2 linked regions of the Prochlorococcus marinus str. MIT 9312 genome follow. The main gene of each other region encodes a partner of the protein of the gene in region 2 in a complex. Links are inferred from orthologs where the notes say so. Each region holds a gene or a part of one and is shown on either strand. Other genes may lie near its edges. The genes, in order: carB and carA.

Evidence for each region.
Region 1: the proteins of carA (region 2) and carB are in contact, whole or in part, in a solved structure (PDB 1KEE), measured with the Escherichia coli proteins. The link is inferred for Prochlorococcus marinus str. MIT 9312 from one-to-one orthologs.

Annotation. Positions count from the first base shown.
Region 1 is NC_007577.1:908,058-912,220, forward strand. The notes cover bases 168-4,001. They hold carB (carbamoyl-phosphate synthase large subunit), read right to left. Parts: upstream 3,665-4,001; coding sequence 368-3,664; downstream 168-367. Other genes in these bases: PMT9312_RS04985 (DUF6447 family protein), read left to right, coding at 168-363; PMT9312_RS04995 (DUF3318 domain-containing protein), read left to right, coding at 3,773-4,001. Outside these bases: PMT9312_RS04980 (ABC transporter ATP-binding protein), read left to right, coding at 1-113; more of PMT9312_RS04985, read left to right, coding at 145-167; more of PMT9312_RS04995, read left to right, coding at 4,002-4,163. UniProt on the Escherichia coli protein: Large subunit of the glutamine-dependent carbamoyl phosphate synthetase (CPSase).
Region 2 is NC_007577.1:783,111-786,439, reverse strand. The notes cover bases 65-3,064. They hold carA (glutamine-hydrolyzing carbamoyl-phosphate synthase small subunit), read right to left. Parts: upstream 2,135-3,064; coding sequence 995-2,134; downstream 65-994. Other genes in these bases: trpD (anthranilate phosphoribosyltransferase), read right to left, coding at 2,134-3,064; PMT9312_RS09450 (STAS domain-containing protein), read right to left, coding at 568-930; PMT9312_RS04355 (ribonuclease III domain-containing protein), read right to left, coding at 173-571; rlmB (23S rRNA (guanosine(2251)-2'-O)-methyltransferase RlmB), read right to left, coding at 65-168. Also shown: more of rlmB, read right to left, coding at 1-64; more of trpD, read right to left, coding at 3,065-3,183; PMT9312_RS04335 (DUF3288 family protein), read right to left, coding at 3,216-3,329. UniProt on the Escherichia coli protein: Small subunit of the glutamine-dependent carbamoyl phosphate synthetase (CPSase).

The sequences.
Region 1 (4,163 bases), 120 kb from region 2 along the record:
TAGTTGTCTTCGATAAGGGCGAAATTGTTGAGGTTGGGAAACATATTGATTTACTAAATAAAAAAGGGATTTATAAAGAATTATGTGAAAAACAATTGATTAAAAAGTTATGATCCTATTTTATTTATTAATAAAGTTAAATCCATGAGTGAAAATACAAATGATTCTGCCAACCCAGTTTTAACCTTTGAAGGTAAGAAGTATTTGATAAATGATCTTTCTAATGACATAAAAGAATCTATAAAAGGATTACAAATAGCAGAAACACAACTTAAAATGCATGAAGATACTTTGAAATTACTTTCAATTAGTCGAAACTCCTTGGTGAATCAATTAAGAGAAAAACTAAAAGACTTAGAGTAAAGTTTTAATCTTCATGTATTTCTTGTAGAGAGTAAGTATTGATTTTATTACTTTGCAAGGCTTTGATTGCTTTAATGGCTGCCTTCGCTCCAGGGATGGTTGTAAAAGTAGGAATATTATATTCTAAAGCAGCACGCCTTAAATATGCGTCGTCATGAAGAGCCTGTGATCCTATTGGAGTATTAATTATTAATTGAACAAGTCCAGAACGAATTAGGTCCTCTATATTTGGTCTTCCTTCATGGACTTTTAGCACTTTTTCAACATTAATGCCTAAATCTACCAAGTATGCAGCTGTACCTTTTGTTGCAATCAATTTAAATCCTAAAATCAACAATTCTCTGGCAATTTCTTCAAGATTTTTTTTATCTAAATCATTAGTAGACAAAAAAGCAACTCCTTCAGAAGGAACACCATTTCCTGCTGCCAATTCCGACTTAGCATAAGCAATTCCGAAATCCTTAGCTAAACCCATTACTTCCCCAGTAGATCGCATTTCAGGACCTAGAAGTGTATCAGATCCAGGAAATCTTTTAAAAGGTAAAACAGCTTCTTTTACTGCCTGAAATTTTGGAGAAAATTCTTTAGTAAAATTAATATCTTCTAATGTTAAACCTTGCATTAACTGGGTCGCTAATTTTGCAACTGGTTTACCTATGGCCTTGGAAACGAATGGAACTGTTCTGGAAGCTCTCGGATTAGCCTCAAGAATAAATAATTTGTTTTCTTTATTATTTAAATTTGTCACTGCAAATTGTAAATTAATCAAACCAACAACATTTAGTTTTTGTGCAATTAATTTAGTCCAAGTCTTTACATTATCTATAGTTGATTCCGAAAGAGAAATTGATGGTAAACAACAAGCTGAATCTCCCGAATGAATTCCTGCAGGTTCAACATGTTCCATCAAACCAGCAATTACAACTGAACCTTCTGAATCACATAAAGCATCAACGTCTATCTCAATAGCATTATTCAAATATTGATCGAGAAGGATTGGATGATCAGGTGATACCTTAACTGCTTCAGAAATGTATCTAGATAATTCATTCTCATCTTTAACAATTTCCATTGCCCTGCCTCCTAAAACATAAGAAGGCCTTACGACCAAAGGAAATCCAATATTTTTGGCTACCTTTTGTGCTTCATCTTGATTACGAGCTATGCCGTTTAAAGGTTGCCTAATACTTAATTCTTCAAGTATATTTGTAAATTCTTCTCTATCTTCTGCTATGTCGATAGATATTGGAGACGTTCCAAGAATTTTTGTACCAGTTTTTAAACCCTCATCAGTTTTAAGCCATTCAAATAAAGGTAATGATAATTTCAATGGAGTTTGACCTCCAAATTGAACTATCAAACCATAAGGATTTTCAGCTTCTATTATGTTGAGAACATCCTCCAAAGTTACAGGCTCAAAATATAAAATATCGCTAGTATCATAATCTGTTGATACAGTTTCTGGGTTACTATTAACCATTATTGTTTTGTAACCACTTGTTGAAGCTTGATATGAAGCATGACAACAACAGTAATCGAATTCTATTCCTTGACCAATTCTGTTTGGACCTCCTCCAAGAATCATAATTTTCTTTGACTTATTATTATCTGAAATCTCGCTATCAAAAATTTCAGAATTTAAATTAATAAAGGATTCTTCGTAAGTTGAATAATGATAGGGAGTCGAAGATGAGAACTCTGCTGAACAAGTATCGACTGTTTTATAAATAGGTATAATATTTAGATCTTTTCTATATTTTCTCACTTCAAAAAAGTCAGACTTAGTTAACTTTGCTATCTGTTGATCTGAAAAGCCTAATTGTTTAGCATTTAGCATCAAATCTCTATCTAGATCAATAAGTCCTTTTTCTTTCAAAAATTCATTTTCAAAATTAAATATATTACGTAATTTCTCAATAAACCAAGAATCTAAATTAGTAACTTCTTGAATATAAGAATTGGTTTTGCCTATCTGCATAGCTTTTTTAACTATGAGAATTCTTTCAGACGTAGGTGTTCTTAAACTATTATTTATGTGATTCTCGTTCTTAAATTCATCTAGTGAATCACATTCCCATCCAAAAATACCTACTTCTAAGGACCTTAATGCTTTCTGAAAAGATTCTTCAAAAGAACGCCCGATTGCCATTGACTCACCTACGGATTTCATTGAAGTGGTTAAGGTATTTGAAGAGCCTTTAAACTTTTCAAATGCAAATCTAGGGATTTTAGTAACTACATAATCAATTGATGGTTCAAAACATGCAGGTGTTTTTTTTGTAATGTCGTTAATAATCTCATCAAGTGTATAGCCAACCGATAATAAAGCCGCAATTTTGGCTATGGGAAATCCAGTTGCTTTACTTGCCAATGCAGAGGATCTACTCACACGAGGATTCATTTCTATTACAATTACTTCTCCATTAGATGGATTTATTGCAAATTGAATATTACTCCCTCCAGTTTCAACTCCTACCTCTCTAATAATTTTTAATGACATGTCCCTCAATCTCTGGTACTCCTTATCTGTTAAAGTCTGTGCGGGAGCTACAGTAATGGAATCTCCAGTGTGGACACCCATTGGGTCTAAATTCTCAATACTGCAAACTATTACTACGTTATCTGCTGTATCTCTCATTACTTCTAATTCAAACTCCTTCCATCCAATAAGTGATTTTTCAATTAATATTTGATCCCTTGGACTTTCCTCTAATCCAGTTGTACACAATTCAATAAATTCTTCAAGATTAAAAGCAATTCCACCTCCTACACCACCCAAAGTAAATGCCGGCCTTATTATAAGAGGATAGGAATTAATTTTTTTTTGTACTTCTTTAGCTTCAGCCAGGTTAGAAGCTATACCAGATGGGCAAACATTTACATTTATCTTTTCCATCGACTCTTTAAACAATTTTCTATCTTCAGCTTTATTAATAGCTTTTAAATCAGCACCAATTAATTCAACATTATTTTTTTTTAAAAAATCTGACTCTGATAATTTAACCGCTAGATTCAAAGCAGTTTGACCTCCCATAGTGGGAAGAATAGCATCAGGTTTTTCTCTTAAAATTATCTGTGAAATGATTTCAGGAGTCAATGGTTCAATATATGTTTTACTTGCAACCTCAGGATCAGTCATAATCGATGCCGGATTTGAATTTATCAATATAATTTCATAACCAGCTTTTCTTAAAGCTTTGCAAGCTTGAGTGCCAGAGTAATCAAATTCGCATGCTTGTCCTATAACAATCGGACCTGAACCTAAAATAAGAATTTTTTTAAGATCACCTCTTTGAGGCATAATTTAAAACCTTCATTTATTTCATGCTACTTATAAATCATCAGATTTTAATGAAGTTACTTGAAAAGCAACATTTGTTTCTATAGTATTGAAAGAAAATAATTTTTTATGAGCGAACTTCAGCGACTTAAAAGTTTGTTACCTCCAGAGAATGAAAATTGGGTATTTGTTGAAGCTGCTGCAGCTATAGATCCACCTTTAATAACGCTTGAGGAAATTGGTCGTGACGAAGTAGAAATCCAAATTGATTTAGATGAATGGGATAACTTTGCAATTGACCACAGAAATCTATTATTTTGGCACGAAGTAGGCAAGATCCAAAATGACACAATTCCCAGAGATGGTTGGGAAATGGCAGCTCTTGCTATTGGGCTTGGAGGAGCGATAGGGGAGTTGTGGGTACAAGATGGGCTACTTTTATTACTTGCTCTTGGTTTATCAAGTTTTGCAGGTTATAGATTATATATAAAAAATAATTCTGAAAAAAAACTTCAAGATG
Region 2 (3,329 bases):
ATAACTTTCATCTAAATTGTTAACCCCTTGATTTTTAGAAGAATGGATGGGAAATCTATTATGTTTTTTTGATGAATTTGTGTTTTTTGAGTAGAAATTAGAATCAGAATTATTTTTGTCCTGTTTTCTATTTTTTCTTGAATAATTATTTTTTGGTAAGTTTTTCATTAATTCAATTCATTTTGATTTCAAGGTGCTCAAAAAGAGCTGACAATCTTTGAGGGTCTTTTAGAAATAGCCAACCGATCAGGGTTTCAAATCCAGTTGCTCGGGAATAAATGGTAGGGTTTGAAGACTTTGGGTATTTCTTTGTTTTATTTCTAGCACGTCTAATTAAATCCATTTCATTTTCATTCAACAAATGTTCAATTTGACTTAAAGATTTTGATTGAGATTCTGCTTTTACCTCGTTGACTACTGATAAATGAAGTTCTTTTGATTTCAAAGGGAAATGTATATGTCTTAGTCTTTGATGAAGTTCCCATACTGAATCCCCAAGCCAAGCAAGTTGAATAACACCTATTTCATCAGGAGCTCCATATGGAGCCAAGTTTTGAATCCAATAATTCAATTTTTTAAGTAAATTAATGCATCTTCAAGACTCGCTTTTAAATTAAGAAAATCGCCTAAACGCACGAGTTTAATTGTTTGAGCAACTCTTGAATTACCAACAACCGAGAAACCTAACTTCAACTTTTTACATTCTTTAGCAGTCTGAACAAGAGCTCCAAGACCCGAAGAATCTACAAAATCAATTTTTGTAAGATCAATAACGAATGGAAGCTCATTTTTTAAATTATTAGTTACAAAAGTCTTAAATTGTTTTTCTGAGAAGGCATCAAGTTGCCCTTTAAAAGTAAAAACAATAATATTTGCTTTTACATCGAGGTTTCCTCTTAAAGAAACAGTTAGCTTTTGGAAATCTTCTATGACCTAATTCCTCCAAAAAATTAATGTATCAAATGTAATAATCAAATCAAAAGAAAACAATATGTCAACATCTTTCTAACATTAGAGAAACAAATTTTTTAAATAAATAATCAGAGTCATGTGGACCAGGTCCTGCTTCTGGATGATACTGAACACTAAAAATTGGCTTATTATTAACTTCCAATCCTGCAACAGTATTATCGTTAAGGTTATAGTGAGTGATTTTGACTATGTCCTTTGAGAGAGAATTAGGGTCAAGAGCAAAACCATGATTCTGACTTGTTATCTCAATTTGATTATTGATTCCACAAGGATGATTTAGACCACGATGTCCAAAAGGTAGTTTATAAGTAGAACCTCCTAGGGCTATTCCAAATATTTGATGGCCAAGGCAAATTCCAAACATAGGTATTTCACCATATTCAATAAGTGATCTTGCTAAATCTATACCTTCAGTAACAGAAGAAGGATCTCCTGGACCATTTGAGAAGAATATACCATCCGGCTTATTTGATATAACATCTTTCAATGAAGAACTTGAAGGTAAAACTAAAATTTCACAACCATGAGAAACTAGTCTATTTAAAATTGATTTTTTTATTCCAAAATCAATTGCTACTACTTTTAGTTTATTAGTATTTTCAGAATATCTTTTTCTAACATCAAAATCTGTTCCTGTAGGATTCCGCCATAAATATTGTTGCTTTGTAGAAACTTCTTTTGATAAATTCAAGCCCTCCATTTTTGGCGTTTCATTTATTATTTCTAAGCAATTGTCTAAAGTTCTTTCTTCAGAGGTAAGAACCGCATTCATCGAACCATTAGATCTTAAAATTTTAACAAGAGCTCGTGTATCAATTCCATAAAGACCAATAATTTTTTTTTCAACTAACCATTCATTAAAATTCTTCAGGGATCTCCAATTACTATTATTTGTTGAATAATTTCTAACAATTATTCCTTTAACACAAATACTTGATTCTGAATCTTCAGTATTAATACCAGTATTTCCAACTTCTGGATAAGTGAATGTTAATATTTGTCCGTAATAACTTGGATCAGTAATAACCTCCTGATACCCAGTCATTCCAGTATTAAATACTATTTCGCCAACAGCAGTTCCCGAATATCCAAAAGAAAATCCAGGAAATATCAATCCATTACTTAAAACTAATTTTGCATTTTTCTTATAGGAATTAATCATTAAGGTGAAATTAAATCATCTGAGGATAAATAAGTTTTTAAGAGTAAAAATTTCTCCCAAGGATTTCCTTGATTAATTGAAAATAAAGCTTTATTAAAACCTTTATGTAAATCATCCTCAATTCCTGCTGCCCATAAAACTAATGCAGCATTCAAGGCAACAACATCTTTATGCGATTTTTGTCCAGAACCATTTAAAACAGACTTTAATATTTCCTCATTAGAGTCACTGCCAGAAACAACAAGCTTGTCGTTTGGAATATTTTCATGATTAAAATCTAAGATATTTATTTTTGAAAATCGTAATTTTCCTTTCTCTACAAATACTAATTTATTGTCTCCTTGAAGTGATGCTTCATCAAGGCCGCCAGAGCCATGAACTACTATCACTCTATTCATTCCCATTTTCAATAGCGCACTTCCCATAGGCTCTAAAAGATCTTCAGAAGCAACACCTAATACTTGCGCATTAGGTCTTAAAGGATTTACCAATGGTCCAAGTTGATTAAATACAGTCCTTATTCCAAGGGCTTTTCTTAAAGGAGCAAGTTTAATTAAAGATTTATGCCAAACAGGTGCAAACAAAAAAGTTATTCCAATTTCATTAACGGCTGAGATTACTTTTTTTAATGAACAATTTAAATTTAAGCCAAGATTCAACAAAACATCAGCAGAGCCAACCTTTCCACTTGCACTTTTATTTCCATGTTTAGCAATTTTTGCACCACAAGATGCAGCCACAAATGCTACCGCAGTGGAAATATTAAATGTATTAGCTCCATCACCTCCAGTTCCACAAGTATCTACCATATACAAATTTGGTCTTGCTACTGGCAACTCGCAAACTTTCAAGAGTTCCTCGGCCATAGAAGACAATTCAACACCTGTGCAGCCCTTAGCTCTCAAAGCGCTCAAAAAAGCTCCTGTTTGAACATCAGATATTTCATCATTAAGCCATCTTTGCATTAACAAACTAGAAGTTAACTCATCAAGATTTCCTCCCTCCAACAAAATATTTAAGATTTCAGCGTTAGAAATGTTAAAAGACATTTATTTATTAAAGAAAAATGTGAAAATGAAATTCAATTTGAAGTATCAAAACCTGACCCAACTAATTCTTTATTTGTATTAGAAGGCCTGAAGCTTTTTGACCAAATAATTTTTGTTTTAAAAAAAAGGTCATTTTTAGTAATTTT